Regions from separate parts of the Streptomyces sp. NPDC050422 genome, predicted to be linked through region 2. Evidence: riboswitches for the same ligand, from Rfam matches in the RefSeq annotation. Region 2 holds a riboswitch; each other region holds the start of a gene.

Evidence for each region. Region 2 has a riboswitch for cyclic di-AMP ahead of ACIBJG_RS13970 (NlpC/P60 family protein). Riboswitches for the same ligand answer to the same signal wherever they lie in the genome.
Region 1: another riboswitch for cyclic di-AMP. It lies ahead of ACIBJG_RS10440 (transglycosylase SLT domain-containing protein); the one in region 2 lies ahead of ACIBJG_RS13970 (NlpC/P60 family protein).
Region 3: another riboswitch for cyclic di-AMP. It lies ahead of ACIBJG_RS32080 (transglycosylase family protein); the one in region 2 lies ahead of ACIBJG_RS13970 (NlpC/P60 family protein).

The regions. Positions count from the first base shown of each region.
Region 1 covers NZ_JBITIE010000006.1:113,478-123,905, reverse strand. Annotated here, with positions in the region: gene ACIBJG_RS10455 (FecCD family ABC transporter permease) at 1-54, shown strand, start outside; gene ACIBJG_RS10450 (FecCD family ABC transporter permease) at 51-1,100, shown strand; gene ACIBJG_RS10445 (ABC transporter ATP-binding protein) at 1,108-2,013, shown strand; cyclic di-AMP (ydaO/yuaA leader) riboswitch at 2,297-2,482, shown strand; gene ACIBJG_RS10440 (transglycosylase SLT domain-containing protein) at 2,488-3,390, shown strand; gene ACIBJG_RS10435 (esterase) at 3,624-5,102, shown strand; gene ACIBJG_RS10430 (dihydrodipicolinate reductase) at 5,215-6,294, shown strand; gene ACIBJG_RS10425 (carboxymuconolactone decarboxylase family protein) at 6,291-6,770, shown strand; gene ACIBJG_RS10420 (GMC oxidoreductase) at 6,901-8,487, opposite strand; gene ACIBJG_RS10415 (antitoxin) at 8,750-8,938, shown strand; gene ACIBJG_RS10410 (hypothetical protein) at 9,220-9,390, opposite strand; gene ACIBJG_RS10405 (SpoIIE family protein phosphatase) at 9,604-10,428, shown strand, end outside.
Region 2 covers NZ_JBITIE010000008.1:86,935-97,362, forward strand. Annotated here, with positions in the region: gene ACIBJG_RS13960 (NlpC/P60 family protein) at 1-210, opposite strand, end outside; gene ACIBJG_RS13965 (hypothetical protein) at 565-918, shown strand; gene ACIBJG_RS13970 (NlpC/P60 family protein) at 990-2,159, opposite strand; cyclic di-AMP (ydaO/yuaA leader) riboswitch at 2,158-2,321, opposite strand; gene pcrA (DNA helicase PcrA) at 2,580-5,018, shown strand; gene ACIBJG_RS13980 (peptidoglycan DD-metalloendopeptidase family protein) at 5,062-6,714, opposite strand; gene ACIBJG_RS13985 (esterase/lipase family protein) at 7,010-7,945, opposite strand; gene ACIBJG_RS13990 (cobalamin B12-binding domain-containing protein) at 8,486-8,899, shown strand; gene ACIBJG_RS13995 (DUF5691 domain-containing protein) at 8,982-10,428, opposite strand, start outside.
Region 3 covers NZ_JBITIE010000024.1:9,023-19,450, forward strand. Annotated here, with positions in the region: gene ACIBJG_RS32050 (glycosyltransferase family 2 protein) at 1-465, shown strand, start outside; gene ACIBJG_RS32055 (GtrA family protein) at 462-863, shown strand; gene ACIBJG_RS32060 (SurA N-terminal domain-containing protein) at 1,001-1,657, shown strand; gene ACIBJG_RS32065 (nucleoside triphosphate pyrophosphohydrolase) at 1,690-2,658, shown strand; gene ACIBJG_RS32070 (cytochrome P450) at 2,731-3,969, opposite strand; gene ACIBJG_RS32075 (transglycosylase family protein) at 4,247-5,221, shown strand; cyclic di-AMP (ydaO/yuaA leader) riboswitch at 5,523-5,694, shown strand; gene ACIBJG_RS32080 (transglycosylase family protein) at 5,699-6,457, shown strand; gene eno (phosphopyruvate hydratase) at 6,743-8,023, shown strand; gene ACIBJG_RS32090 (septum formation initiator family protein) at 8,136-8,606, shown strand; gene ACIBJG_RS32095 (DUF501 domain-containing protein) at 8,671-9,210, shown strand; gene ACIBJG_RS32100 (exopolyphosphatase) at 9,427-10,371, shown strand.

The sequences.
Region 1 (10,428 bases), on a different contig from region 2:
CTGGTGTGGATCGCCCGCTCCTCCCGGCTGTCCACGGCAGGGGTCCCGGCATGACGGACGTGACCCCGCCCGACAGCGTCGTGCTCCGCACCGGAACGCTGTCCTGGCTCCTGCCGAAGCGCAGCGCGCTCGCCGCCGCGCTGCTTCTTCCGCTGCTCGCCCTCCTCATCACGCTGGCGGTGATGGCGAGTTCAACCGGAATGAGCCTTTCGGAGACCCTCTCGGGACTGCTCGGAACCGGCGACGCAGGGACCGTCATGATCGTGCGGGACTTCCGGCTGCCCCGCGTCCTCACCGGCCTGCTGGTCGGTGCCGCCCTCGGAATCGCGGGCTGTCTCACCCAGACCCTGGCCGGCAACCGGCTCGCCACACCGGACCTGGTCGGCGTCAACGAGGGCGCCACCGCTGCCGTGGTCGCCGCCGCCGCGGGGTCCGCCACCGGCATGGTCGGCAACTGGTGGCTCGGGCCGATCGGTGCCGTGGCCGCCGCGGTCGTGGTCGTCCTGAGTGCCGGAGGAGCGGGCAGCGCGGGCTACCGGCTGCTGGTGGCCGGGATCGGCGTCTCCACCTTCATCGGCGCGGTGGGCGACCTGATCATGTCGCGCGAGAACGACAACACGGCGGGCGGCGTGTTCCTCTGGGCCGTCGGCAGCCTCAACGGACGCGACTGGGACGCCGGTGTGCCGCTGGCCGTGGCCCTGCTGTTCCTCGTCCCGCTCTCGCTCGCGGCCGGGCACCGCCTGCAACTGCTGCGCTTCGGCGACGAGGTGGCGAGCTCCCTCGGCGTCGACCTGCGGCGCGTGCGTACCGTCGCGCTCGTCCTGGCCGTGCTGCTGGCGGGCACGGCGGTCGGGGTCGGCGGCCCCATCGCCTTCGTGGCCCTGGCGGCACCGATCCTCGCCCAGCGGCTGACCGGGCCCACCCGTGTCCCGGTCACCGGCTCGGCACTGACCGGAGCCGCGCTCATCGCCGCGGCCGACGCGATCGGACGCGTCGCCGCTCCGGTCGAACTGCCGGTAGGGGTCGTCACCAGCGTCCTCGGCGGCCCCTTCCTTCTGTGGGTACTGCTGCGGCCCGACCCGGCCGCCGGAAAGGCGTGAGCCGCACATGACCGAGAATCCGACCGGCGCGAAGGCGGCCTTCGAAGCGGGCAACGACGCGGGCTTCGAGACGGGCAACGACGCGGGCTTCGACGCCGGCCTCGAAGTCCGTGGCCTGCACGCCGGATACCCCGGCCGCCCCGTCGTCGAGAACGTCGACCTCAGCGTCCCCGCGGGACAGGTCGTCGCGATCGTCGGCCCCAACGGCTGCGGGAAGTCGACCCTGCTGCGGACCGTCGCCCGGCTCCACCGGCCCGAGACCGGCACGGTCCTGATCGGCGGCACCGACATCTGGGAGACCGGCCGGCGCAAGGCCGCGCACCATGTCGCGCTGCTGCCCCAGTTGCCGCGCGCCCCCGAGGCGGTCACCGTGGCCGGCCTGGTGCGCTACGGCCGCAGCCCGCACCAGGGGCTGCTGCGCCAGTGGTCGCGCGAGGACGAGCGGGCGGTACGCGACGCACTGGACGCCACCGGAACCACCGCGCTGGCCGCGGAGCGCGTCGACCGGCTGTCCGGCGGTCAGCGCCAGCGGTGCTGGCTCGCGATGGTCCTGGCCCAGCAGACCCCGGTCGTCCTGCTCGACGAACCGACCAGCGCCCTCGACCTCGGGCATGCCGTCGAGGTGCTGGAACTCGTCCGCGAGGTCGCGGCCACCGGCCGCACCGTCGTCATGGTCCAGCACGACCTCGCCGCCGCCGCCCGTTACGCCGACCTGCTCGTCGCCATGAAGGGCGGCCGCGTCATCGCCCGGGGCGCCCCCCGCGAGACGGTCGACGAGGCGCTGGTGAAGGAGCTGTACGCGCTGGACGCGGACATTCTTCCCGCCCCGGGCGACGGCTCACCGGTCGTGGTACCGCGCAGCCGTGCCGCGGTGGCGGCCCGGCCGACACTCGCACCGTATTGTCCTGATTAAGCGATTATTCGCATTAGTCGGAAATGCTCAACAGGGTCGCGTTTCTACCGGCCACAGGCTCGCAAAGCCACCAAAACGCCCCTTTCGGGCGCAGTGGCCAGCGTCACGTTTTCGACCCCTGACGCGGAACCGGAGGTGCCGGTTCCCTGATGCGCCAAGAAAGTTGACCCGCGTCGGTGTGACCGGTGTCGCACATTTCCTTTGATTGATCTTGCGCATCAATTGTGATCACGAATTCCGGGCTTGTTTCGCCCGGCCTTTCTCGCTTACGGTCGCCGTCAATCCGGATGGAACGCCGAATCCTGCCGCCGTCCGGTAACCCGACACCACTCACGTACGGCAGGAGCGGGGGACCCAGGTTTGACGCCGGTCCGGATTTCCGGAGCGGCTTGGGGTGAAGTCGCCATGTGCGACCGGGCATCTCCAGTCCGAACCCGACAGCTCACCTCGCAGGCGGCGGAGAGGAAAAGCGCCATGCCCATCAAGGGTCACCACCGTCGTTCCAAGTCCACCTCCCTGACCCGCGGTTTCATCGCCGTGAGCGCAGGCGGAGCCGTTCTCGCGCTCCCCCTGATCGCTGCCGGATCGGCCTCCGCCGCGCCGGTCAAGCCGGTCGTGGCAGAAAAGGCCGCAGCCTCGACTTCCGTTGCGGGCAAGGAAATTGCCGCACAGAAGGCCGAGTCCACCATCTATTCCGTGGTCTCCGGAGATTCGCTTTCCAAGATCGCCCGTGGGCATTCCCTCAGTGGCGGCTGGGAGCAGCTGTACAAGGACAACCGGAACGTGGTCGGCGGCAACCCCGACCTGATTCACCCGGGCCTGAAGCTGACCATCGGTGCCAAGTCCGCGGCCGCCGCCCCCAAGGCCGCGACCAAGAGCGAGTACAAGGCGGAGAACACGTCCGGCAGTGCCTCGCAGCCGTCGGCCGACCGATCCGACAGTGCCGACCGCGCCGACCGTTCCGAGCGGACGACGGCCACGCCCGTCGCCGAGGAGATCGCCGACACGACCCCCGCGCAGACCGAGACGACTCCGGCGCAGGCCGCGACGGCGTACACCGACGACCTCGACGGCTGGATCAAGGAGTCCCTCGCCGTCATGGCCGAGAACGGCATCCCCGGCACCTACGACAGCATCCACCGCAACATCCTGCGCGAGTCCTCGGGCAACCCGCAGATCGTCAACAACTGGGACTCGAACGCCGCGGCCGGCACCCCGTCCCAGGGCCTGCTCCAGGTCATCCAGCCCACGTTCGACGCTTTCCACGTGCCCGGCACCTCGCTGGACATCCTGGACCCCGTCGCCAACATCACCGCCGCGTGCAACTACGCGGCGGCCACGTACGGCTCGATCGACAACGTCTTCGGGGCCTACTGACCCCTTGCGGGTCCGCCCCCGGGCGGAGTCGTGAGCAGGGGCGGAAGGGGGCTGAACTGCTCCCTTCCGCCCCTTTTGCCGTGCCGTACAACCCTTGTGCCGCAGCGCCGGTCAAACAGGGCGTCGGGAAGGCAACGGGCCCTTCCCGGCGTCCCCCCGGCCCAGCGGTCTGTCCGGCCCGATCGGCCGGACCGGCCTCCCCGCCCGGTCATCCTTGAACCGAGGAGCCGCTCGTGCGCACCAACCGTTCCGCCGCCGTTGTCGCGGCCGCATTCCTCCTGATCGCAGGGGCCGCCATCGCCGCGCCCTCCGCCTACGCCGGCACCCCCGGCGGAACGCGCGCACACGACCGCAACACCGACTTCGACGGCGACGGTTACGACGACGTGCTCATCGGCGCGCCCGGCGGGACCGTCGACGGAAGGAAGGGCGCGGGCTACGTGACCGTGCAGTACGGCGGGCCGGGCGGCATCGGAACCGTCCGCGGCGCCGTCCTCAGCCAGAACACCACCGGAGTGCCCGGCGCCGCCGAGGCCGGCGACGACTTCGGCCGGGCCCTGGCCACTGGTGACCTGGACGGGGACGGGTACGACGACGCGGTCGTGGGACTCCCGGGCGAGAACATCGAACCGCTGACCGACGCGGGCGGCGTCGTCGTCCTGTGGGGCTCCGCGAAGGGGCTCTCCGGCGCGGACAGCGACTGGCTCCAGGCCGGGGAACCCGCGGCCGGCGCCAGGTTCGGCGGCGCTCTCGCCGCCGCGCACTTCAGCCCCGACATCCCCGGCGACCAGCTGGCCGTGACCGACCGCACCGACCTCACTCTCTACCAGTACGACGCCGGGACCCGGCGGAACGCCACCTCGCGCAGCAGCCGTATCCCCGGCACCCCGGGGCGCGAGATCGCCCCCCGGGCCATGACGACCGGCGACTACGACGGCAACGGCCTCGCCGACCTGGTCATCTCCGGCGTCACCGTCGGCGAGGAGCCGGGCCACGGCTGGTCCGCGCTCTTCTTCGGCGAGGTCCAGGGACTCCGCTACGACCACGATCTGCGCGGCGGCCCGGCCGTCGCCTCCGGCGACATCGACAACGACGGCTACGACGACCTCGTCACCGGGGAGCCGCACAGCCCCGACGACGGCGGTGAGTCGGTGACCGGCGGTGTGGTCGGCGTGTACTACGGCAGCGCCGGTGACGGGCCGGTCGGCGCCGAGGGCCCGGGCACCCCGCCCGTGTGGTGGACACAGGACACCTCCGGTGTCCCCGGAGGCTCGGAGGCCGGCGACGGCTGGGGCACCGGCCTCTCCGTGGCGGACACCGACGGCGACGGCTACGCCGACGTGGCGATCGGCGCCCCCGGAGAGGACATCGGCACGGTCGCCGATGCCGGGGCCGTGTGGGTGCTGCGTGGCGCGGCCGGCGGGCTCACCGCCACCGGCGCCGCTTCGTGGGACCAGGACTCGGTGAACGTGCCGGGCGTTGCCGAGAAGGGTGACAGCTGGGGCGGCCGGACGCGGCTGACCGACCCCGACAACGACGGGCGGTCCGGTCTGCTGACCGCCGCGCCCGGCGAGAACGCCGGCGACGGCATCGTCTGGGCCTTCTCGGCCGGCACCGGCGGTGTGACCGCCGCCGGCTCTTGGACGTTCGACGCGGGAACGTTCGGCGGCGTGGAGACCGGAGCCGGATACGGGTCCGCGATCGACGAGTAGCAGACCGGGGGAGCGGCGGGGGCGGGACTCTTCGGGGCTGCCCCCGGCCCGTTCCCAACCCGGTGCGCGATGCCACTATGAACCTTTCATCCCGCGCGCTACCCTCCGCCGCATGATTTCCACGGTGGTCTGGGGTACCGGCAATGTCGGCCGCGCGGCCATCCGCGCGGTCGAGGCCCATCCGGCCCTGAAACTCGCGCACGTACTCGTCCACGACCCAGGCAAGGTGGGCCGCGACGCGGGCGCCCTCGCCGGGCTGGACCGCGATCTGGGCGTCGCCGCGACCGACGACATCGACGCGGTGCTCGCCACGGCTCCGCGCGCCGTCGTGTACGCGGCCTCCGGCGACATCCGCCCCGACGAGGCCCTGGCCGACATCACCCGGGCGGTGGCCGCAGGCGCGGTCGTCGTCACGCCCGCCCTGTACGCGCTCTACGACCAGCGGGGCGCCCCGCCCGAGCTGCGCGAACCGGTGCTCGCCGCCGTCGCCGGCGGCGGCGGTTCGCTCTTCGTCTCCGGCGTGGACCCCGGCTGGGGCAACGATGTCCTGCCCCTGCTGATCAGCGGACTCGGGACCACGGTCGACGCGATCCGCTGCCAGGAGATCTTCGACTACTCCACGTACGACCAGCCCGACTCGGTCCGCCACCTCATCGGCATGGGGCACCCCATGGAGTACGAGCCCCTCATGCTCGCGGCCTCCGTACCGACCATGGTGTGGGGCGGGCAGATACGCCTGATGGCCAGGGCCCTGGGCGTGGAGCTCGACGACATCCGCGAGACCATGGCGCGGCGGGCGCTCGAAACGACCGTCACCACCAGGACGATGGGCGTGTTCGAGGCCGGCACCCAGGGCGCGGTCCGCTTCGAGGTCCAGGGCATCGTCGAGGGCGAGCCCCGCATCGTCATCGAGCACATCACCCGTATCCATCCGTCGTGTGCTCCGGACTGGCCGTCGCCGCCCGGCGGCGCCGGTGCCCATCGGGTGATCATCGAGGGGCGCCCGCGCATCGAGGTCACCGTCGAGGCCACCGACGAGGGCGAGAACCGTTCGGCGGGCGGCAACGCCACCGCCGTCGGCCGGCTGGTGAACGCCATCGACTGGCTGGTGGAGGCGGAACCCGGACTCTACGACGCGCTCGACGTCCCCCTCCGCCCCGCAGTCGGCCGACTCGGAAAGAAGCAGTCATGATCATCGACATCCCCGAGGGCCAGGAGCCGATCGGCTACGTATGGGGCGACATGGTCCCCGGCATCGGCATGGCCGCCGCGAACTTCTCGCTGTCGGTGTACGAGCACACGACGCTCGGGCTCCGTGAGTTCGAGGCTGCCAGGCTGCGCATCGCGCAGATCAACGGCTGCCTCTTCTGCCTGGACTGGCGTACCGAACGCGAGGGCCAGAAGGTCGAGGAGGAGTTCGCCGGTGCGGTGAGCGACTGGCGTACCACCGAGCTCTTCGACGACCGGACCCGGCTGGCGGCCGAGTACGCCGAGCGGTACGCCCTGGACCACCACGGGCTGGACGACGCGTTCTGGGCCCGGATGACCGCGCACTACAGCCAGCACGAGATCGTCGAACTGAGCATGAGCATCGGCTCCTGGCTGGCGTTCGGCCGGCTCAACCATGTGCTGGGTCTCGACGCCGTGTGCGTGCTGCCGGGGCACTGAACGGGCCGCCGGGCAGATCTGGTTGCGTCGCGTGTCCAGTAGGACGCCCGCCCACAGCCTCCTACTGGAAGGTCCGCCCCTTCGGCAGTGCCGGCACAGGGCGGCAGCATGGTCACCGGTCGGCATGTTGTCACAGGTCGGTGGCGATGATCTTCTCGATGTTCCGTTCGGCGAGGGCTGTGATGGTGACGAACGGATTGACGCTGGTGTTGCCGGGGATCAGCGAGCCGTCGATGACGTACAGGCCCGTATAGCCGTGCAGACGGCCGTAGTTGTCGGTGGCCCTGCCGAGGACGGCGCCGCCGAGCGGGTGGTAGGTGAGGTGGTCGCCCCAGATCTTGTAGACACCGAACAGGTCGGTCCGGTAGATCGTCCCCTCCTTGGCGTTGATCTTGTCGAAGATCGTTTTCGCCATGTCGATGGAGGGCTGCTTCCAGGCCGTCTGCCAGTCCAGGTCGACCTTGCCCGTGGCGGCGTTCCAGGAGAACCGGGCGCGGTGCGGGTTCTTCGTGATCGAGAGATAGAAGGAGGCGTAGGTCTCGATCCCGGTCGGCAGCGGTGCGACCTCGGCGAACGCTCCTCCGGCGGCCCAGTTGTCGATGCCGCCGCAGGGGATGCTCGACTGGACCGCGCCGGTCGGGTCCCACAGGTGGTTGGCGCGGCCGCACATGACGTTGCCGTTGTCGCCCCAGCCCTTGCCGACCTCGTCGCTCAGACCGGGCAGCGCGCCCGTGGCCTTCAACCGGGTCAGCAGTTTGCTGGTGCCGACGCTGCCCGCCGCGAAGAACACCTTGTCCGCGGTGACCGTCTTGGTGGTCTGGACGCTCCCGTCGGTGCGGAGTTGGTCGATGACGACCGTGTAGCCGCCGCTGGGTGCGGGGGCGACCGACGTCACCTGGTGCAGCGGGGAGACGGTGACGTTGCCCGTCGCCGCGGCCTGGGCGAGGTAGGTCTTCTGCAGCGACTTCTTGCCGTAGTTGTTGCCGTAGAGGATCTCACCGTCCAGTGCCGACTTGGGTACGGTGCCGGCCGCCTCCTTCTCCATGTAGTCCCAGTCGTACACATCGGGCACGAAGACGAACGGGAAGCCGGAGCGTTGCGCGTGCTTGCGGCCGACCCGGGCGTACTGGTAGCAGTCGACGCTGTCGAACCACGCCGGGTCGACGGTGCCCACCCCGAGCCCGGCGTTGGCGCGCGGGTAGTAGGTGGAGTACATCTCTTCGGCGTCCACCGACGGGAGGATGGCACCGAAGTTCTCGCGCCTGGGCGTCACCGCCATACCGCCGTTGACCAGTGACCCGCCGCCGACGCCGCGCCCCTGGTACACCGTGATGCCGCTGAAGTCCTCGGCGTCCAGGATGCCGGTGTAACGGGGGATCGCCCTGTCGATGGGAAATCCGAGGAAGTTACTGAGGGGCTGCTTGCTCTTCGTGCGGAGCCAGTACGAACGCCCGTCGGGTTTCGTCGTGTTGGCGAAGATCTTGCCGTCCGCCCCCGGGGTGTCCCAGGCCATCCCCATCTCGACCAGGTGGACGTGGACCCCTGCGCGGGCGAGGCGCAGGGCGGCGACGGAACCTCCGTAGCCGGTACCGATCACCAGAACCGGGACGTGGTCCCCACTGCCGATCACGCCGGCTGCGGCGGTGGTCTGTGCCCGGGCGGCGGTCGCGTGACCGGCGAGAGCCGCGGCCCCCAGGATGAAACCTGTTCTAGCCATGAACCCGCGACGTGAGACACCGCTCGATCCCTTGTGAGGCAAGCTCGAATCCGTCATGTGACGTTCCTCACTCTCCATCGAATGGGAACGAGTTCTACTGGCGCATGCGTGAGAAGTCACTACATACCTATGGGTAATTTCCCCGGCTCCCCGCCTCCCTGATCCTCCGCTGCCGATGGCGGAGGCGGCTGCCGCCCCGGGGTGCGGCGCCGGGGTATCGCATGGATGCTGGGAGGGTCAGCGTTCCATGAGGAGGAAAGTCATGAGCATGCTCGACAAGATCAAGGACCTGATCAAGGGGCATCCCGACCAGGCCCGCAAGGGAGTCGAGAAGGGCGGCGACTTCGTGGACAAGAAGACGGGCAACAAGTACAGCGGCCAGGTCGATTCCGCTCAGCAGAAGCTCAATGACCAGTTCGGTGACCGCCGTCCGCCCACCGGCGAACAGTAGGGCACCGCACCCTCCGCAGGGCCTGCGCCCGGACAGGCGCAGGCCCTGCGCTGCGCCGACGCGGGGCCTGCGCCGGACGACGAGGCCGTCGCGGGGCCGCACGACGACGAGGCCGTCGCGGGGCCGCAAGACGACGAGGCCGTCGCGGGGCCGCACGACGACGAGGCCGTCGCGGGGCCGCAGGGCGACGAAGGAGCGGCAGCCGCCTTGCTGGCGGTGGCTGCCGCTCCTTCGTCATGGTCATCATGGTTCGTCACGCGGTGCGCCGAGGTGCCGGAAGATCAGTTGTGGCCGAACTTCCGTTCGCGCTTGTGGGAGACCTGTTCGGAGATCGCCTTCACCGCATCGGGTGCGGGCGCCGTGCTCGTCTGCTCCTTGGCCTCCGTGGCCGTGGAGTGCTCATGGCCTCCGGAACGGGCACCGCGGTTCTGCCGGCTCTGCTTCTTGCCCATGATCGTGCCTCCTGTCCGGATGTCGGACGATGGGCCGCCTTCAGAGTTGCATACAAGTGCGAAGGGTGCATTTCGGTCGGTTGTGCCGAACGCTCCGAAGTGCGCCGCACGGCGCCACGGGAGCATGCTGGCTGTGTGACCTGGTACGGCGCGGTCCGGCGTAAGCCGCTCAGTGAGGGTGGCAGTGTGTCCGGGAGACTCAGGAACGGCCGGGTGCCGGACGAACTGTCGCTGGTGCTCGCCCAGGCTGTCGTGAGCGCGATCGAATCCGCCGGCGGGCAGGCCGGAGGTGTGTACCTGGCCTCCGCCACCCCGGGTCTCCTGCGGCTCGCGGTGCTGGCGGGACTGCCCGGACCGCTGTTCCGGCCCTGGTGGCGGATGCATGTGAACCGGCCGTTCCCGGTCGCCGAGGCGTTCCGGTCGGGCCAGGCCGTGCACCTCGCCGACGCGGAGGAGGCGATGCGTCGCTTCCCGCAGCTGATGGCAGGACTGCCGTTCCCCTTCGGTTCCCTGTACGTGCCGGTCGTCATCGGAGGCAAGCCGGTCGGCGTCCTGGTCGTGCTGCGTGTGGCGACCCCCGGGAAGCCGGTGGAGCCCGCCGACCGGCGCAGGCTGCGGAGTATCGCCGAAGGACTCGGCGCCGCGCTGGCCGGCCTGGAGTCCGCGGGGACGGCAGTGGAATGGGACGAGGAGCCGCTCCCCGTCCAGCTGCCGGCGGGCAGTTCGCCGCCGGTACGGATCGGTCGTTTCGACTGGGACCTCGACAGCGGTGCCGTCGGTGCGGACGACGAGCTGTGCGCCATCCTCGGCACCGGGCGGAAGCAGTTCCCCGGCACCATCGACGCACTGGCGGCGCGGCTGGCCCCGGAGGACGTGTACGGGCTGTGGGCCCTGGGCCGCCATGCGGCGGACTCGGGCGGGCCGGTCGTCCGCAGGATGCGGCTGCGCGGCCCCGACGGACGCTCGCACCTGCTGGAGATCTCGGGCCGCCGGGACAAGGGCGCGGCCCCCGGCGCCGCGACCCGTCTGACCGGCTTC
Region 2 (10,428 bases):
GGCGCCGTTGTACTGCTCGGTGGCGACCTCCGCCTCCCGGTACAGCCGGTCCACCTCGGCCTTCACCTGGGCGGGGGTCGGCGCCGGATCGGCGTGCGCGGATCCCGGCAACGCGGCAGCGGTCGCGGCCCCGGCGAGGGCGAGGGTCGCTGCGGTGCGGGCAGCAGAGCCGGTGTACGGGCGCTGCTTGGGTTTCCGGTGCGCTGCCACGAGGGCGGGCGTCCTTCCTGTCGACGGCCCGCCGGGGTCTACCGACGGGCCCGCCCGGCCCGGTGGCGGGCCGCCAACAGGGGGAGCGGCCCGCCGCCGGAACCTCGGCGGGGTGACCGGAACGCCGCCCGGGTGCGGATCGGCGGTGTGCGGGTCACCTGGCAGGGACGCTAAACCCGGGACACGGGGAAGAGTTGTAATGACGCCTATTGTGTGAATTTGGCGTTGCGTTGTCGCCGAACGATCGGAAAAATTGCATCAGAGTCAGGCAATTGGTGCATCTCGCGGTCAAGTGGTCGCTAAGGCCCACCTGGCTGCGGAGTGCTGATATGGCCGCGGCTAGGCTGCGGAACCATGCGTGTACTCATTGATGTCTTCGTCGCCCTGCACATCATCGGCATCGCCTGCCTGCTGGGCGGTTTCCTCACCCAGATGAAGGCGATGGGGGCGGGCACGGCACGCTTCGTCCCGGCCATGCTGCACGGCGCGCTGACCATGCTGGTCACGGGAATCGCCCTGGTCGGGCTCGACCAGGCCGACGACCACCCCGTGAACAACATCAAGATCGGCATCAAGCTGCTGATCCTGGTCGTGATCCTTGGAATCGTCTACGTCAAGCGCGACGACGAGAAGGCCGACAAGGGCCTCTTCGCGGCGGTCGGCGGACTGACGATCGTCAACATCTTCATCGCCACGCTCTGGACCTGAGCCGACGGCAACGCCGCTGCCCGGACCCCCCGAGGGTCCGGGCAGCGGCGTTTTCGTCGCCCGAAGCCGCTCTAGCCCGGCCGCACGCTCCCGTAGATCGGCATGTAGTAGATCGACTCCTCGCGCACGTTCGCCCCCGGCTTCGGCGCGTGGATCATCATGCCGTCGCCCTTGTAGATGCCGACGTGGCTGATGTCGTCGTAGAAGAAGACCAGGTCCCCGGGCTGAAGATCCGCCGTGGCGACCCGGGTGCCGACGTTCACCTGGTCCCAGGTGGTCCGCGGTATGTCGACGCCGGCCGCCTTCCAGGCCGCCTGGGTGAGCCCCGAGCAGTCGTACGAGGCCGGGCCGGTCGCCCCCCAGACGTACGGCTTGCCGATCTGCGCCCTGGCGAACGCCATGACCTTCTCCGCCTTGGTCGAGGCATCGGTGTCCGAACCGGAACCCGAGCCGGTACCGGTTCCGGTGCCCGTCCCCGTACCGCTGCCGGACTCCTTCGCGGCCTCATCGGCCTTGCGGTCGGCCTCGGCCTTCGCGGCAGCCTGCTTCTTCGCCAGCTCCCCCGCCTTGCGCTTGGCCTCCGCCTCCTTCTTGCGCTCCAGCTCCGCCAGCCGCGCCTTCTCCTCGGCGGTCAGCTTCGACAGCAGGCCGCGGGCCTCGGACAGCTTCGTCTGGACGTCTCGCTTGCTGGTGCGCAGCGTCGTCTGCGACTCGGTGAGCGTCTCCAGGCTCGCCACGGCCTCGGCCCGCTGCTTGGACGCCTTCTCCTGCTGCGTACGGAAGTCCGACACGGCGCGCGTCTGGCGCTCGGTCATCCGGTCCATGAGGTGGGTCTGGTCGAAGAACGACTGCGGGTCGTCGGCCAGGAAGAAAGTGGCGGTCGGGGCGAGGGCGCCGCCGCGGTACTGGGCGGCGGCGTACGTGCCGAGCGTCCTGCGTGCCTCGTTCACTTTCTCGGTGCGCTGGGCGACGTCGTCCAGCAGCGTGTCCACCTTGGAACGCTGCTTGGTCGTCGCCTCCTTCGCCTGGTTGTACTGCTGGGTCGCGGTGCCCGCCTGCCGGTAGAGGTCGTCGACCTTCTTCTGTACGTCCTCGATGCTGGGCTTGGGGGCCGGGGCGGCCAGTGCGCTCTGCGTGGACAGCAGGGTCACCGATGCCAGCGCGGCCGTCGTGAGCCCGACGGCGGGGCCGGTGCTGCGCACCAGGGTGCGCGGTTTGCGATGCGACGCCAAGGCCGGCATCTCCTTCCGTGGACCGCCTACCGGGTTAGCTGTCGGGTTCGGGCGGAACGGAAGGCTGCCCTACGGTCCTGGGGGGATTCGGACCGATTCACCCCGGTGATGCGTGTGGGTCCCCGGTTCCTGACTCCCGTACGGGAAGCCCGGATTCGGCGTGGACGCCCGCTCGGCGTGGATCGCCTCTGGGGGTACGGGCCGCCCGAACGAGCACGCTAGCCAACTCATGGTGCCGCTGTGAAGGTTGATGTTCGATATGCCCGATACATTTTCGTGACCTCTGCGGATCGGGGTGCTGCGGGGCAGGCGGGGCCGGAATCCCCGCACTCTGTGCGGTCCGCCGCTTGCTCTGTGTGTCCCCCTGTGAGTGCGTGGTTGGTCACTCGGGCCCGGAGTGTCAGTGCGCACGCCTAGACTCGGGAGGCGATGAGCAGCCTCTTTGACGACAGTTTCCTGGCCGGCCTCCAGCACACGGAGGAAGGGCCCCCGCCGCCCCCCGAGGACTCCGCACCCGAAGCGGTGCCGGAGGGCCTGTTCGCGGGCGTTTTCGAGGGGCCCCCGCCGCCCCGCGACGCGTACTACCGCGACGGGGCCCACCGCCCCGTCCTCGACGCGGCCGCGCTGCTCGACGGGCTGAACACCGAGCAGCGCGCAGCCGTCGTGCACGCCGGGTCCCCGCTGCTCATCGTCGCCGGCGCCGGTTCGGGCAAGACCCGCGTGCTGACCCACCGCATCGCCCACCTGCTGGCCGAGCGGGGGGTGCACCCGGGCCAGATCCTGGCGATCACCTTCACCAACAAGGCCGCCGGCGAGATGAAGGAGCGCGTCGAGCAGCTCGTCGGACCGCGGGCCAACGCCATGTGGGTCATGACCTTCCACAGCGCGTGCGTACGGATCCTGCGCCGTGAGTCGAAGCGGCTCGGCTTCACCTCCTCGTTCTCGATCTACGACGCCGCCGACTCCAAGCGCCTCATGGCCCTGGTCTGCCGCGATCTCGACCTCGACCCGAAGCGCTTCCCGCCGAAGTCGTTCACGGCGAAGGTGTCGAACCTGAAGAACGAGCTGATCGACGAGGAGACCTTCGCCGGACAGGCCGCCGACGGTTTCGAGAAGACGCTCGCCCAGGCCTACGCGCTGTACCAGTCCCGGCTGCGCGAGGCCAACGCGCTGGACTTCGACGACATCATCATGACGACGGTGCACCTGCTCCAGGCGTTCCCCGACGTCGCCGAGCACTACCGCCGCCGCTTCCGGCACGTCCTCGTCGACGAGTACCAGGACACCAACCATGCCCAGTACACCCTCGTACGGGAACTGGTCGGCCCGGCCGGCCCCGAGGACGCCCCCGCCGAGCTGTGCGTCGTGGGGGACGCGGACCAGTCGATCTACGCCTTCCGGGGCGCGACCATCCGTAACATCCTCCAGTTCGAGGAGGACTACCCGAACGCGACCACGATCATGCTGGAGCAGAACTACCGCTCCACGCAGACGATCCTGTCCGCGGCCAACGCGGTCATCGAGCGCAACGAGAGCCGCCGCCCGAAGAACCTCTGGACCAACGCCGGCACGGGCGCCCGCATCACCGGATACGTCGCGGACACCGAGCACGACGAGGCGCAGTTCGTCGCCGACGAGATCGACCGGCTGACCGACGCGGGCGACGCCAAGGCCGGCGACGTGGCGATCTTCTACCGGACGAACGCACAGTCCCGTGTCTTCGAAGAGATCTTCATCCGCGTCGGTCTGCCCTACAAGGTCGTCGGCGGCGTGCGCTTCTACGAGCGCAAGGAGGTCAGGGACGTCCTGGCCTACCTCCGCGTCCTCTCCAACCCCGAGGACACCGTCCCGCTGCGGCGCATCCTGAACGTGCCCAAGCGGGGTATCGGCGACCGGGCCGAGGCGATGATCGACGCCCTGTCGATGCGCGAGAAGATCTCCTTCCCGCAGGCGCTGCGCCGTGTCGACGAGGCGTACGGCATGGCGGCCCGCTCGGCGAACGCGGTGAAGCGGTTCAACACGCTGATGGAGGAGCTCCGCACGGTCGTGGAGTCCGGCGCGGGTCCGGCCGTCGTGGTGGAGGCCGTCATGGAGCGGACCGGCTATCTCGCCGAGCTCCAGGCGTCCACCGACCCGCAGGACGAGACCCGGATCGAGAACCTTCAGGAACTCGCCTCCGTCGCCCTCGAGTTCGAGCAGGAGCGGGCGGAGGACGAGGGTGCGGGCACCCTCGCCGAGTTCCTGGAGAAGGTCGCGCTCGTCGCCGACGCCGACCAGATCCCCGACGAGGACGAGGACGGCTCCGGTGTCGTCACGTTGATGACGCTGCACACCGCGAAGGGCCTCGAATTCCCGGTGGTCTTCCTGACCGGCATGGAGGACGGCGTCTTCCCGCACATGCGGGCGCTCGGCCAGACCAAGGAGCTGGAGGAGGAGCGGCGGCTCGCCTACGTCGGCATCACGCGCGCCCGCGAGCGGCTCTACCTCACCCGGGCGGCGATGCGCAGCGCCTGGGGCCAGCCCTCGTACAACCCGCCGTCGCGGTTCCTGGAGGAGATCCCGGACCAGCACCTCGAGTGGAAGCGCAAGGGACCGATGGCGGCCCCGGCGGGACCGACGTCCGGCATCACCTCGTCGCTCTCCGCCTCCCGCGCACGCTCCGGCCCCGCAGGCTTCGCGACCCGGCGGACCTCGGACAAGCCGACGATCACGCTGGTGGCCGGTGACCGCGTCACCCACGACCAGTTCGGTCTGGGCACGGTGACGGCGGTCGAGGGTATCGGCGACCAGGCGAAGGCCACGGTCGACTTCGGCGACGAGCGCCCGAAGAAGCTGCTGCTGCGGTACGCACCGGTCCAGAAGCTGTAGCGCCGCTCGGCCCGCGGATGGGCGGCCGTGGCCGCCCATCCGGTCAGTTCGGGTTGATGTTGTGGCTGCGGAGCCAGGGCAGCGGGTCGATCGCCGCGCCGCCGCCGGGGCGTACCTCGAAGTGCAGGTGCGGGCCCGTCGAGTTGCCGGAGTCGCCGGAGTGCGCGATGACGTCACCGGCCTTGACCGAGCCCGAGCGGATCCGGGTGCTGCTGAGGTGGCAGTACCAGGTCTCGGTGCCGTCGGCCGCGGTGACGATGGCCATGTTCCCGTAGGCGGTGTTGAACTGCGTACGGACGGTGCCGTCGGTCGCCGACATCACCGGCGTGCCGTAGTCGACGGGGAAGTCGATGCCCGTGTGCACGGACATCCAGTTGACGCCCGCCTGGCCGAAGTACGCGCTGAGGCCGTGCTGTTTGACCGGCATGACGAACTTCGGGCGCAGGGCCTCCTTGCGGGCGGCCTCGTCCGCACGCTTCTTCTTCTCGGCGACCTGCCGCGCCTTGAGGTCGATGCGCTCCTGGGTGCGGCTGGCGCGATCGGCGAAGTTCTCCGCGTCGGCGCTGAGGTTGGCCAGCTGGGTGTCCAGCTTGTTGTTGGCCGCGACGGGCTTGACCGTGCCGGGGTCGGCGGCCGCCATGGTCGTGGTCTCGTCCTTCTTCTCCTCGCCGCCACCCATTCCGCCCACGGAGGCCGCGGCGATGCCCGCCACGCTCATCACGCAGGCGGACGGAACGGCGACGGTGAGGAGTGCGGAACGCTTCGCAGGGGAGCGCCTGCGGCTGCGGCTTCCGCCGCCACTGCGGGTGACGGGGCGGCCTGCGGGGCGGTGGTTCCCGGCCGGTGCGGAGTCCGGGGCGGCGGCTTCGTGGCCGCGGGCGTGCTCGTCGGACGGTGACGGGGCCGGGGACGGGGCGTCGAACCCGGACTCGGTGCCCTCGGTGGCTTCCGTGCCGAGGCCCGTCTCCGGGAGGCTGAACTCGGCGGTCCGGTAGGGCTCGTACGGGTCGTAGGAAGCGTAGGAGGCCTGATGCTCGTACGCCTCGTCGGTTCCGTACGCGTACGGGGCCGTCTGTTCGGCTCCGTTCGGAACCGTCGCGGTATGCGAGGTTTGCGCGGTTTGCTGTTCGTGCTCGGGCGTGGCGCCCGTGCCGGCGCCCGTGTTCCATGCGGTGGCGTCGTAGGCGCCGGTGTCGTACGTGCCCGTGTCGTACGTGCCGGTGTCGTACGCGCCGATCTCGTACGCACCGGTGTCGTGACCCGTCGTGCCGGTGTCGGCCCACTGGCCGTTCTGCTGCCAGGTGGTGGTGTCCCACTGGCCGGAGGAGTCGGGGTCGCCGTGCTGGGCCGGGATCGTGTGGCCGTAGCCGCCGTCCGTCGGGATCCAGGTCGCGCCGGTGTCGTACTGCTGCCCTGCGTCGTACGGCTGTGGCTGCGGCTGCCCGGTGTAGGCCGTGTAGTCGGCGGTGTGGCCGTACTCGGCCGTGCGGTGCGCGCCCGTGTCCCACTGGGAGGAGTCGTACGTGCCGCTGTGGCCGGCCTGGCCGCTGTCGTACGGGGCGGCGTAGCCGGACGTGGTGTCGTACGAGGCGTCGTAGCCGCCGGGAAGGGAGCCGAAGAGCGGGTCGCTGTCGAAGCCGCCCGTGGAGTGGCCGTCGTATCCGGCGTACCCGGCGTGGGGGTGCTGGTCGTTCACCAACTTCTCTCTCGCCTCGGCAGCAGGACCAGTGTCCGGGGTCCGGTGGGGACTCCGGGGGGAAGCAGTGGCCGCGACTGTACCCGGCGGTATGCGACGCCGACAATCTTCGACGGCTTCCCGGCGCTCAGGAAACGGGCAATCGGCCGTCTTTCGACGGGCTGCTCACACAGCCTTGGCTCTATGTTCGAGGTTCGTTCTATTTATGGGTGGGGTGCGGCGTTGACCGGACGGGGTGCGGCTTCCGGATTCCGGCAGATTCAGGCCGACCGGCCCCCCCATATGCCGGTCGTCCTCAGGCCACGGAGGCGGTGCCGGGGGACGGCTGGGCCGGTTCGTGGGCGTCGAGCGCCTGGCGGATGCAGGCGGCCACGGCGGGGTGCACGGGCAGGGCGAGGTGGCCGACGCCGGTCACCCGGACGTTCACCGCGTCGAGGTCCGGGTGGTCGATGCAGGCCGCCTCGGCCGGGACGATCACCTGGTCCAGCTCGCTCCAGAAGCTGACGAAGCGGGTGCGGCAGCCGGGTGCGGGCAACCGCAGCTCCTCGATCGGCGCCGAGCCGCTGCGCATCTGGCGCACGATGGGGTGGGCGCCGGCCAGCGGAGCCACGGCGGTGCCGCCGTGCGGCGTGCCGAGGGTGACGAGGGTGCGGACCCGTCGGTCGCCGCCCAGCCGCTGGACGTAGTAGCGCGCTATGAGGCCGCCGAGGCTGTGCCCGACGATGTCGACCTCGCGATGGCCGGTGCGGGCGCAGATCTCCTCGACGTGCCGGCCGAGCAGCTCGGCGGCCGTGCGGATGTCGCAGGTCAGCGGGGAGTAGTTGAGCGACTCCAGGTGACGCCAGCCGTGCCGGGCCAGCGAGCGGCGCAGTAGTACGAAGACGGAGCGGTTGTCGATGAAGCCGTGCAGCAGCACAACGGGTGGCCGCTCGTCCTGCCCGGTGGGCAGGGCGGTGGTCCCTGCGGGGGCGGTCGTGGACGCGGCGGCCCGGCCGGCTCGCCCCGGCGCGCCGGTCGCCGTTCCTGCCTGGGCATCCGTCGCCGGGTGCCGCTCGCCGGTGATGCCGGTGGGGTAGAGGAGCACGTGCCCTGCGAGCACCACCAGCTCGAGCGCGGTCGCCCTCAGCAGGGCCGCGGACGCCCAGGTGGATCGTGTGGGGACGGAGGGCAGCCGGGCGGCGCCCGTACACAGCCGGCGCAGGAGCAGGGGAAGAGACGGCAGGGTCTGCAGGGTCCTCACGGTCTGCAGGGCCGTCACGGTCTGCAGGGCCGTTATGACCTGCAGGGCCTGCAGGGTCGTCTTGGCCTGCAGAGTCGTCCTGGTCTGCAGGGTTTTCGCGGTCCGCAGGGTCTTCATGGTCGACCTCCTGCTCCGGCCCCCGGGAGAAGCGGCTCGCTGTCCCGTTTGCCCTAAGGCCTTTCGTGTGGCGCCATACCGGAGGTCCGGGCCGGCGGTCGCCGTCCGGGACTCGCCGCCCGCCGTGTCTTCCGGATCACCTTCGGTGACCGGCGAACGGGCAGGTGGTGAGCCGTACCACCGTGCCGTGCGGCTGACGGCGCGGTGGTACGGCGACCTCGTCGCGGCTCCCCTGGCGGCCGGTCCCGCACGGCAGGACTGCCGCGTGCTGCGGGAACGGTGCCCGGTGAACATGTCCCACGTGTGATTTCCCCCTCCCCGTCCACCGCGAAACGGCGGCTTGCGGGATGCTGGCGATAACGTTCGTTCACATCCCTGGCCCTTCAGGCACGGGAGACGCATGTGGAGGCAGTGATGGGTGTGACCGGTCCGATCCGTGTGGTGGTGGCCAAGCCGGGCCTCGACGGCCATGACCGCGGGGCCAAGGTGATCGCGCGAGCGCTGCGCGACGCCGGTATGGAGGTCATCTACACGGGGCTCCACCAGACGCCTGAGCAGATCGTGGACACCGCGATCCAGGAGGACGCCGACGCGATCGGCCTCTCGATCCTCTCCGGCGCGCACAACACGCTCTTCGCGAAAGTGATCGAGCTGCTGAAGGAGCGCGACGCGGCGGACATCAAGGTCTTCGGCGGCGGCATCATCCCGGAGGCGGACATCGCACCGCTGAAGGAGCAGGGCGTCGCGGAGATCTTCACGCCGGGCGCGACGACGGTCGCGATCGTCGACTGGGTCAACGCGAACGTCCGCCAGCCGGCCGGGGCCTGAGTCCAAGGGTGACGGTGGCGGGCCATGGACTGCTGCGGCGTGCGGGCCCCGGGCCGGGCACCGCACCCCGCCGCCCACCGCCTCAGCCGCCCGGTATCAGCTCCTTGTCCATCGCCGCGCGCAGCCGCAACGTGGAGACCAGGCGCCGGAACGCCTCCGACCAGTAGCCGTTCGCACCCGGTGAGGCGTCCTCGGGCTCGTCGGGCGTCGTGGTGAGGACCTCCAGCCGGTCCGCCTCGGCCGGGTCGAGACAGCGCTCGGCGAGGCCCATCACCCCGCTGAAACTCCAGGGGTAGCTGCCCGCGTCCCGGGCGATGTCGAGGGCGTCCACGACGGACCGCCCGAGCGGCTCCGCCCACGGCGTCGGGCAGACCCCCAGCAGCTGGAACGCCTCCGACAGGCCGTGGGCCGCGATGAAACCGGCCACCCAGCCGGCCCGTTCGCCGGCGGGCAGAACCGCCAGGAGCTTCGACCGCTCGGCGAGCGACGCCGTGCCGGGGCCGTTCGACGGAGGCGTCGAGGGGGCGCCGAGCAGCGCCCGCGCCCAGTCCGGATCGCGCTGCCGCACCGCCGCCCGGCACCAGGCCGCGTGCAGTTCCTCGCCCCAGCCGTCGGCCACCGGCAGCGCGACGATCTCCCGTGCGGCGCGGCCGCCGAACCGGGCCGGCCATACGGACAGCGGCGACGACTCCACCAACTGGCCCAGCCACCAAGACCGTTCGCCCCGCCCCGACGGCGGGAGCGCCACCACCCCGTCCCGCTGCATCGCCGCATCGCATTCGTGGGGGGCTTCCACGGCCACGGACGGCCCGGTGCCGGTGAGCCCAGGGCTCACGCAGGACAGGGCGCGGGCCGCCATCCGGCGGGCCAGCGCCGACCCGGGCAGCGCGGACAGCAGCTCGGCGGCCGTGGCGCGGACATTGCGGCTGCGGTCGGCGAGGGCCTGCTCCAGGAACCCCTCGTCGGCCCCGGACAGTCCCGTACGCAGGGAGTCGACGAACATCAGGCGGTCCTCGGCCCGTTCCGTGGACCAGGTGGTGGCCAGCAGGGCGAGGGCGGCGCCCGCGTCATGTGCCCGTACGGCGGACAGCAGAGCGACGCGCTCGGCGAACAGGCCCTCCTCCCACAGGCGGCGCACCGCCTCCGGGTCCGTCACCTCGGGCAGCAGGGCGCTGCCGGACGCGCCGCGCAGCGCGAACTTCCAGTCGGGGTTCAGCCCGGCCAGCCACAGCCCGCGCGGCCCGGCGAACACCAGCGCCGGGGGCCGCAGATCGGTCCGCGCCCGGGCGGCGTCCAGCAGGAGCGGCAGTGCGGCGTCCGGGGCCCGGTACCCGTGCAGATTGGCGGTGGCCAGCCACTGAGGGATCAGCTCCGTGAGATCGGGGGCCGTGCCGCGCCTCCCACCCGAACCGCTGGGCGCCGCCCGGTCCGCGAGCAGTTGTGCCAGCCTGTTCCGGGCGGCCTCCGGAAGTGCCGGCCGCGGGTCGGCGGGCGCGGGATCGGGCCGGGGCGCCGCAGGGGCGGGCAGC
Region 3 (10,428 bases), on a different contig from region 2:
CTCACCGAGTACAACCGCTTCTCCAAGGGCCTCTTCGCCTGGGTCGGCTTCCCCACCACGACGTTCAGCTACGAGAACGCCGTCCGGGAGCAGGGCCGCTCCGCATGGACCTTCGGCAAGCTGTTGAACTACGGCCTCGACGGACTCCTCTCCTTCAACAACAAGCCGCTGCGCGCCGCGCTCTACCTCGGCATGCTCCTGATGTCCCTGGCCTTCGTCTACGCCGCCTGGATCGTCGGCGTCGCCCTGGTGAAGGGCGTCGACACCCCCGGATACGTCACCCTTCTCGTCGTGCTCACCGCCCTCGCCGGCGTCCAGATGGTGATGGTCGGGGTGGTGGGGGAGTACGTCGGCCGGATCTACTACGAGGTGAAGCGCCGCCCGCACTTCCTGGTCAAGGCCACCAACACCCAGCCGCACCGGTCGGCCGGGGAGCCGGAACCCCTGGAGTTCGTACGCCGATGACGGTCAAGGCACAGCTGGTCCGGTTCGCCCTCGTGGGCGCCGTGAACACCGGCACGTACTACGGCTGCTACCTCGTCCTGCTGCACTGGCTGCCCTACATAGCCGCGCACGTGCTGGCCTTCGCGCTGAGCATGATCGGGTCGTTCTTCCTCAACTCGTACTTCACCTACCGCACCCGGCCCACCTGGCGGAAGTTCCTGCTCTTCCCGCTCACCAACGCCGCCAACTTCGTCATCACCACCGGCGGCGTCTACCTGCTGGTCGACCTGGCCGGATTCAGCAGCCGCTACGCCCCGCTCGTCGCGGCGGCGGCCGCCATCCCCATCACCTTCGTGGTCTCGCGCACGATCATGCTGCGGCCGGACACCCCGCCGAAACAGGTCGAACGGGTCGGCTGAGCCGCGCCGCAGGCAGGCCACATCCCCAACTCCTCCCGAATCGTTGGTCGAATCAGTGGCCCGGACCGCTTCCACTACCTAACATCGATCACCGCAAGGCTTTGTGCACCGCCGCACAATCTCCTCGGGAGGCTCCTTTGCACCGCCGCCGTCGCACCGCGCTCACCGTCTCCGCCGCACTGTTCACCGCAGTGCCACTCCTCGCCGCCTGCGGCAGCCAGGCCCACCCGGGCGCCGCGGCCGTCGTGGGAGGGGACCGGATCACGGTGGCCACCGTGCAGGGCCAGGTGGCGGAGGTGCGCCAGGCGCAGGACACCTCGAAGCAGGCCGCCCAGATCACCGACCAGTCCGGCCAGCTCGGCCGCGCCAAGCTGCACGGGCTGATCCTGGACCGGGTCCTGGACAAGGCCTCGGCGGACGCCGGGGTGACCGTCACCCGTGCCGAGATCCAGCAGATGCGGCAGCAGGCCGTCGCCCAGTACAAGGGGGAGGACGGGCTGCGCGCCGCGGTGCTCCAGGAGCGCTGGATCGCCCCGGACCAGATCGACGCCTTCCTGCGCGAGCAGATCCAGCTGACCAAGCTCGGCCAGGCGCTCGGCGCCGACCCGACGACCCCGGCCGGTACGAAGGTCCTCGGCGACGCGCTGACCAAGGCGTCCAAGGCACTGAAGGTCGACGTCAACCCGCGCTTCGGCGCCTGGGACAACCAGCAGATCCAGCTCGCCGAGTACAAGGCCCCCTGGATCACCCAGGTCACCAAGCCGGCCCAGTCGGCCGCGGAGGCCGGGGCCTGAGGACTGTCCGACGGCCGAGGTAGATTCGGTGCGTGAACGCTGAAGACCCCGGCCGCATCGTCCTGCTCACCGCCAGCCACCGCGTCGCGCCCGGACTCCTGTCCTGGCCCGCCTGGCAGACACTGCACGCCGCCGACCGGGTGCACTGCGGGGAGCAGGACCAGCCGCAGCTGCCGTACCTGCGCGATGCGGGCGTCACCGTCACGCTCGGGGTACCCGATGCGCAGGAGCTCGTCGACGTGTGTGCCGGTGGCCGGACCGTGGTGGTCCTGACCGGTGGTGAGGGCAATCAGCCGCTGACCGACGGGCTGGCCCGGCTCGCCGGTTCGGGACGGGTGCGGATGCCGAACCTGGAGCTGCTGCCCGGTTCGTACGACCTTCCCGGTGCCCGGCTCCTCGATCTCGTCCAGGTCATGGACCGGATCCGCCTCGAATGCCCGTGGACCTCGCAGAAGACCCACAAGGGCCTCGCCAAGTACGCCATCGAGGAGGCGTACGAACTCGTCGAGGCGATCGAGGACGGCAACCGCGAGGAACTACGTGAGGAGCTCGGGGACGTACTGCTCCAGGTCGTCTTCCACGCGCGCATCGCGGAAGAGGATGAGGACGAGCCGTTCTCCGTCGACGACGTCGCGGCCACGCTCGTCGAGAAGCTGATCCACCGCCACCCGCACGTCTTCGGCGACGAGACCGCTGAGACACCGGAGGACGTCCACGCGCACTGGCTGCGGACGAAGGCGATCGAGAAGCAGCGCGATTCGGTGACTGATGGAGTGCCCCTCGGCCAGCCCGGCCTGGCACTTGCCGCGAAGTTGGCGAGCCGGGTCCGTACCGCCGGACTCGACGTCCCCCTTCCAGAGGGCGAGGGCGACGACGTCGGCTACCGGCTCCTCGCCCTGGCCGTGCGCGCCCAGGAGGACGGCATCGACCCGGAGGCGGCTCTGAGGGCCGCGGGGCGTGCGTACCGGGACGCGATCAGGGCGGCGGAGGGCGTCGGGTAGCGGCAGGGGGCAGCGGATCGGGTCGGAGCGAGGGACTGCCCGGCTCACGCTGTCGGTATGCCCAGTCGGCCCTCACCGAGGCGTGAACTCCACCGGCAGTGTCCGCAGGCCGCGCATGATGAGGCCGCCCCTCCATCGCAGGTCACCCGGGTCCACGGCGAGCTGAACGTCCGGCAGGCGGCGGAACAGGGTCTCCAGCGCGGTGCGGCCCTCCAGGCGTGCGAGGGGGGCGCCCAGGCAGTAGTGGATGCCGTGGCCGTATCCCAGATGTTGGTTGTCCCGCCGGGACAGGTCGAGCGTGTCCGGTTCCGCGAATCGTGCCGGATCGCGGTCGGCCGCCGCGAGGACCACGAGCACGGGATCCCCCTCCCGGATCTGCTCCCCTCCGATTTCCAGGGCTTCCGTGGCGTATCGCCAGGTGGCCAGCTCCACCGGGCCGTCGAAACGCAGCAGTTCCTCGATGGCGGTGTCCAGGAGGCGGTCGTCGCCCCGCTGGACCGCGCTCTGGAAAACGGCGCGCTGCGGAGGGTTGCGGAAGAACGCGTGGGCGCTGTTGCCGATCAGGTTGATGGTCGTCTCGAAACCCGCGAAGAGGATCACGAAGCACATCGCGGCGGCCTCGTTCTCGGTGAGGTGCTCACCGTGGTCGCTCGCCCGGATCAGGCCGGAGATCAGATCGTCGCCGGGGTTCACCCGCTTGCGGTGAATCAGCTCGGCGAGGTAGGCGCGGATCTTCTTCACGGAGCGGGCGACCCCGCCGCGCGGACCGCCGCCGTGCCGGATCATCATGCCCGCCCAGTCACGGAAGTCGTCCTGGTCCTCCTCGGGCACGCCGAGCAGATCGCAGATGGCGTAGATGGGGAGCGGGAAGGCGAAGTCATGGATCAGGTCGGCCTCCCCCTTCTCCGCGAAGTCGTCGATGAGGCGATCCGCCAACTCCTGCACGCGGGGCCCGAAAGCGGCGATCGTCCGGGGTGTGAACGCCTTGGACACCAGCCGGCGCAGTCGTGTGTGGTCGGGTGGGTCGATGTTCAGCAGATGCGTCATGAGATTGGCGCTGCGCTCGCCGGGGATGCCGGTCTTGCTCTTCCCCCGGGCGTCCTCCGCGTGGTGCGCCGGGTTCTTCGACAGGCGACTGTCGGCGAGGGCCTGGCGCGCGTCCACGTATCGGGTGACGAGCCACGCCTCGACGCCGCTGGGCAACGTCGTCCGGTGCACGGGGCTGTGCTCCCTCAGCCAGGCGTAGGCGGGGTACGGGTCGGTGGCGAACTCCCAGGTGAAGAGTTCGGGTGGTGGCGGAGTGTCGTTCACGTGACGACGGTATAGGGCGCGCGTGCCACGGCCTGCACTGTGGCGAATCGCGGGGGATCCTGCCGATTTGCGGGGGCGTGGCGGGCTCGTCATGCGCGGACTGCGCACGCTTCCGGTGGAGTTCACGCCGGAACCGGCGCCCGGCAGAGGTGACACTCTGTCAACTCTGTGACTTTCACGTGATCTCTGCTGCATCGACTTGTGACATGCGTTCGAGTCCCGCTAGGTTCACCGTTCGACTCACCAGTCACTCGTCAGTCACACGGAAGGCATCCCCATGGGCTCCGCTAACGGCAGACACCGTCGCCCTCGGCAGGCACCCGCGATCATCGTCGCCGCAGGCGTGACCGGTTCGGCCATCGCCATCCCGCTGCTCGGCGCGGCAGGTGCGCACGCCGCCGACGCCTCGACCTGGGACCGGGTGGCCGAGTGCGAGAGCGGTGGCATGTGGAGCGCCGACCTCGGTAACGGCTACTACGGCGGCCTGCAGTTCTCGCAGGAGGTCTGGAAGTCGTACGGCGGCGAGTCGTACGCCGAACGCGCGGACCTCGCCAGCCGCTCGCAGCAGATCGCCGTGGCGGAGAAGGTCCTGGACGACCAGGGGCCGAAGGCGTGGCCGAGCTGTGCGGTCATCTCGGGCCTCGTCCCGGACAGCGGCCTTCCGGGTGTGGACCCGGGCAGCACTCCGTCCGTCGACCCCACCGGAAGCAGCGCGGACCCGTCCGCGAGCGCCGATCCCTCCGATCCCTCCGATCCCTCCGATCCCTCCGGGGACGCCGCCGCGTCGGACGACGCGTCACCGGAGGCGACTGCGACCCCGGCAGACGGTGCGAAGGGCGAGAGCGAGGAGCCGGACGCGTCCGCGTCCCCGTCGGCCACGCCGTCCGCCACACCCTCCACCACGCCCTCGGGCGACGCCTCCGGCGCCGAGGAGGGCCCCTCCGGGGGCCAGGAGAAGGCCGGCAAGCACCGCGGCGCGCCGGCTCCCGAGGAGACCCGGGGGAGCGGCAGTGACCGGGACGCGGGGCGGCATGCCTCGCGAGGTGACGGTGACGCACGCGACACCGGTGCCCCGGCTGCTGACGGCACGTACACCGTCCGGGCAGGCGACAACCTCTGGGCGATTGCTGATGCACAGAAGCTGCCCGGCGGGTGGACGGCTCTGTACGAGGCCAACAAAGCGGAGGTGGGATCCGACCCGGACCTCATCCTGCCTGGCCAGAGCCTCGATCTCGGCGTGAAGGCCGAATGAGCACAGTCTGATGATCAGCTGAGAACACCCCGAAAGCTGGGGTAGTTAAGAGGCCTATGTCCCACTTTTGACTAAGTGAGACATGGGTCTCTTTGCGTGAACTGGCGTGTCTTGTCCGGGAGGTCCCGCCGCATCCGTTCCCACCTGCGCAAATAGGGGTTCTTGGGATGCAAGGAAGGGCTGTTTATCCGGTATGTCCATCTTTGGATATGAGGGTTGGGTGTGTTTACGGTCGGAACCGCTCGCACCGCGGGCCCCGTCGATCGTCACGCCGAATCCTGCCGTCGGTCGAAGGGAACAGACGCGTAAAGCGCCGTAGGCAGGAGCGGGGGACCCAGGTAAGCGCCGGGCCCGATCGTCGCAAGACGCATCAGGACCGGCTTGGGGTGAAGTCGTGCGCAAGGACGTGCGACCGGGCAACTCACTTGGCCCGAACCCGACAGCTCACCTCGTAGGCGTCGGTGAGGAGAAGTCTCGATGCTGCTCAACCGCAAGGGCAACAAGCACCGTCGCCCGTCCAAGGCCGTCCGTATCGCCACGCTCGCCGGTGTCACCGGTGCCGCCATCGCCGTACCCCTGATGGGTGCGACCGGCGCGTCCGCCGCCTCCGTCTCCACGTGGGACGCCGTCGCCCAGTGCGAGTCCGGTGGCAACTGGTCCATCAACACCGGCAACGGCTACTACGGTGGCCTGCAGTTCTCGCAGTCCAGCTGGGCAGCCGCCGGCGGTACGCAGTACGCGGCCCGCGCCGACCTGGCCACCAAGTCGCAGCAGATCGCGGTCGCCGAGAAGCTCCTCGACATGCAGGGTCCGGGTGCCTGGTCCTGCGCCGGCGCCGGCAACCTGAGCAACGACGGTGTCGACCCGGGCGTCGACACCGGCTCCTCCGCCACCAAGACCGAGACCGCCCCCAAGGCCGAGTCCGCCCCGAAGCAGGAGGCGCCGGTCCAGAAGGCCGAGCCGAAGAAGGCCGAGCACACCGAGGCCCCCTCCACCAACCGCTCGGACCGCTCGACCGCCCCCAAGGCCGAGTCGAAGACCGTCACCACCCCGACCGGCAAGAAGGTCGAGAAGGGTGACGGCGAGTACAAGGTCGTCACCGGCGACTCCCTGAGCAAGATCGCCGCCGACCACAAGGTCAAGGGCGGCTGGGAGCAGATCTTCAAGCTGAACAAGGACATCATCTCGGACGCCGACCTGATCTACCCGGGTCAGCAGCTCCACCTGACGAAGTAGTCGCGATCTCTCCTCGCTGAACACTCCGGCCGCCCCGGCCCGGTGCGCACCTTCCCCCGTGCGGACCGGGCCGGGGTCGGCCGGTTTCTGCGTTGATCGTTCAACTGTTGTGGTTACTAGTCAGTAAATTTCCGGCCTTTTGCCCCGCTGTGCCTGCCCTTGGGTCCTTTTTCGTCCCAGGGGACGGGCGGTCGGCCGGTTGCGGCGGCCCGGCCGGTTAGGCTCTTGTCGCAAGGCCAAAGCGACCCTGCACCACCAGCGTCATATCCCAGAAGGAGATGCCTCGTGCCGTCCATCGACGTCGTCGTAGCCAGGGAAATCCTCGACTCCCGCGGAAACCCCACGGTCGAGGTCGAGGTCGGCCTCGACGACGGCAGCACGGGTCGTGCTGCCGTTCCGTCCGGCGCCTCCACCGGCGCGTTCGAGGCCATTGAGCTTCGCGACGGCGACCCCAACCGCTACCACGGCAAGGGCGTCGAGAAGGCCGTCCTCGCCGTGATCGAGCAGATCGGCCCGGAGCTCGTCGGCTACGACGCGACCGAGCAGCGGCTGATCGACCAGGCGATGTTCGACCTGGACGCCACGGAGAACAAGGGCTCGCTCGGCGCCAACGCCATCCTCGGCGTCTCGCTCGCCGTGGCCCACGCCGCGTCCGAGGCCTCGGACCTGCCGCTGTTCCGCTACCTCGGTGGCCCGAACGCGCACCTGCTGCCCGTCCCGATGATGAACATCCTCAACGGTGGGTCGCACGCCGACTCCAACGTGGACATCCAGGAGTTCATGATCGCGCCGATCGGCGCGGAGTCCTTCTCCGAGGCCCTGCGCTGGGGCGCCGAGGTCTACCACACGCTGAAGAAGGTCCTGAAGACCAAGGGCCTGTCCACCGGTCTCGGTGACGAGGGCGGCTTCGCGCCGAACCTGGAGTCGAACCGCGCGGCCCTCGACCTCATCGTCGAGGCCATCAAGGAAGCCGGCTACGTCCCGGGCAAGGACATCGCGCTCGCGCTCGACGTCGCCGCCTCGGAGTTCTACAAGGACGGCACGTACGAGTTCGAGGGCAAGTCCCGCTCGGCCGCCGAGATGACCGAGTACTACGAGGAGCTCGTCTCCGCGTACCCGCTGGTCTCCATCGAGGACCCGCTGTACGAGGACGACTGGGCCGGCTGGAAGGTCATCACCGACAAGATCGGCGCCAAGGTGCAGATCGTCGGTGACGACCTCTTCGTCACCAACCCGGAGCGTCTGGCCCGTGGCATCGAGGAGGGCTCCGCCAACGCCCTGCTCGTCAAGGTCAACCAGATCGGTTCGCTGACCGAGACGCTGGACGCCGTCGAGCTGGCCCAGCGCAACGGCTTCAAGTGCATGATGTCGCACCGTTCCGGCGAGACCGAGGACGTCACCATCGCCGACCTCGCGGTCGCCGTGAACTGCGGCCAGATCAAGACCGGCGCCCCGGCCCGCTCGGACCGTGTCGCCAAGTACAACCAGCTGCTGCGCATCGAGGAGATCCTCGACGACGCCGCGGTGTACGCGGGCCGCTCGGCGTTTCCGCGGTTCAAGGGCTGACACCCAGGTCCGATGAAGCCCGGCGGGGTCAAGTGCCCCGGCCTCCGTCCGTCCCCGCACTCGGTCCCGTACCGTGTGCGGGGACGGACGTGCGTAATGGGGAGGCGGAGACATGGCCGCGAAGGACCGGGACCGGTTCTCCACCGCGACCCGGCTGCGGCTGCTCGGTGAGCAGACCGCCGCCCGTGTCTACCGCTCCCAGAACCGCCGTCAGGCCCGCCGCTCCCGGCTCACCGGCCGGGCCGCCTTCCTGGCCCTGATCGTCTGCTCACTGATCGTCGCCCTCGCGTACCCGATGCGGCAGTACGTGTCGCAGCGCGACGAGATCGCCGACCAGGAGCGTTTGGCGCAGGAGGCCGAGGCCCGTACCGAGGAGCTCCGCGACGAGAAGGCGCGGCTCCAGGACGACGCGTACGTCAAGCGGCTGGCCCGCGAGCACCTGCACTACCTTCTTCCCGGGGAGACCGGCTACACCGTGGTCGACCCCGACGCGGTCAAGGAGCGCAACGGGACGCCGGAGGAGACCGACCGGCCCTGGCACTCCAACCTGTGGGACGGCGTCGACAGCGCCGACCGCGGCTGACCCGTATTCCCCTCAGCTCTGCAGAACCGCAGTTCGAGCAGTCCGATCAGAATTTTAGGCAGGCATGGAAACGCCCCCTCCCCAGACCGAGTCCACCGCGCCCACCGACGCGGACATCGCCGCGTTCCAGCAGCAGCTGGGGCGCCCGCCGCGCGGTCTGCGCGCGATCGCGCACCGCTGCCCGTGCGGCAACCCGGACGTGGTCGAGACGCAGCCCCGGCTGGAGGACGGTACGCCGTTCCCGACGACGTTCTACCTGACGTGCCCGCGTGCGGCTTCCGCGATCGGCACGCTGGAGGCGAACGGGGTCATGAAGGAGATGACCGAGCGTCTCGGTACGGACCCCGAGCTGGCCGCGGCCTACCGGGCCGCGCACGAGGACTACATCGCGCGGCGTGACGCCATCGAGGTGCTGGAGGGCTTCCCCAGCGCGGGGGGCATGCCGGACCGGGTGAAGTGCCTGCACGTGCTCGTCGGGCACTCGCTGGCCGCGGGGCCGGGGGTGAACCCGCTCGGGGACGAGGCGATCGCGATGCTGCCGGAGTGGTGGCGCAAGGGGCCGTGCGTTTCGCCTTGCGGCGGGGCCGGCTCGGACGAGGGCTGAGGTTCCCTCCTCGGGGGCGCTGCCCCCGGACCCCCGCTCCTCAATCGCCGGAGGGGCTTGATTTGGGGGCGCTGCCCCTCGACCCCTGCTCCTCAATCGCCGGGGCCGGAGGGGCTTGATTTGGGGGCGCTGCCCCTCGACCCCTGCTCCTCAATCGCCGGAGGGGCTTGATTTCGGCGGCGGAGGGGCTTGATTTCCCTTGATGTGGGAGTACTCATGACGCGTGTGGCCGCCATCGACTGCGGTACCAATTCCATCCGGCTGCTGGTCGCCGATGCCGACCCCGACACCGGGGAGCTCGTCGAGCTCGACCGGCGGATGGAGATCGTCCGGCTGGGGCAGGGCGTCGACCGTACCGGCCGGCTCGCCCCCGAGGCGTTGGAGCGGACCTTCGCCGCCTGTCGGCAGTACGCCGCGGTGATCAAGGAGCACGGTGCGGAGCGCGTGCGGTTCGTCGCCACCTCCGCCTCGCGGGACGCGGAGAACCGGGACGACTTCGTCCGTGGCGTGCTCGACATCCTGGGCGTCGAGCCCGAGGTGATCACCGGCGACCAGGAGGCCGAGTTCTCCTTCGACGGGGCCACCAAGGAGCTCGTCGGGCGCGACGACCTCCCGAAGCCGTACCTCGTCGTGGACATCGGCGGCGGGTCCACCGAGTTCGTCGTCGGCGATGACCGGGTGCGGGCCGCCCGGTCCGTGGACATCGGCTGTGTCCGGATGACCGAGCGCCACCTCATGCGGGACGGTGTCGTCAGCGACCCGCCCGCACCGGCCGCGATCGACGCGATCCGGGCCGACGTCGCCGCCGCCCTGGACCTCGCGGAGGAGACCGTCCCGCTCACCTCGGCGGCCACGCTCGTCGGCCTCGCCGGGACGGTCACCACCGTGGCCGCCATCGCGCTGGGGCTCGAGGAGTACGACTCCGAGGCGATCCATCACTCCCGGATCTCCCTGGAACAGGTGCGGGAGATCACCGGACGGCTCCTCGCCTCCACCCACGCCGAGCGTGCGGCGATCGGCGCGATGCACCCGGGCCGGGTCGATGTGATCACCTCCGGGGCGCTGATCCTGCTGGCCCTGATGGAGCGGACCGGGGCCCGCGAGGTCGTCGTCAGCGAGCACGACATCCTCGACGGCATCGCCTTCTACGCGGCCCGCTAGGTCCGGTCCGCAGGCGCCCGCCAGGGCCGGTCCGCAGGTGCCCGCGAACGCCGCTCA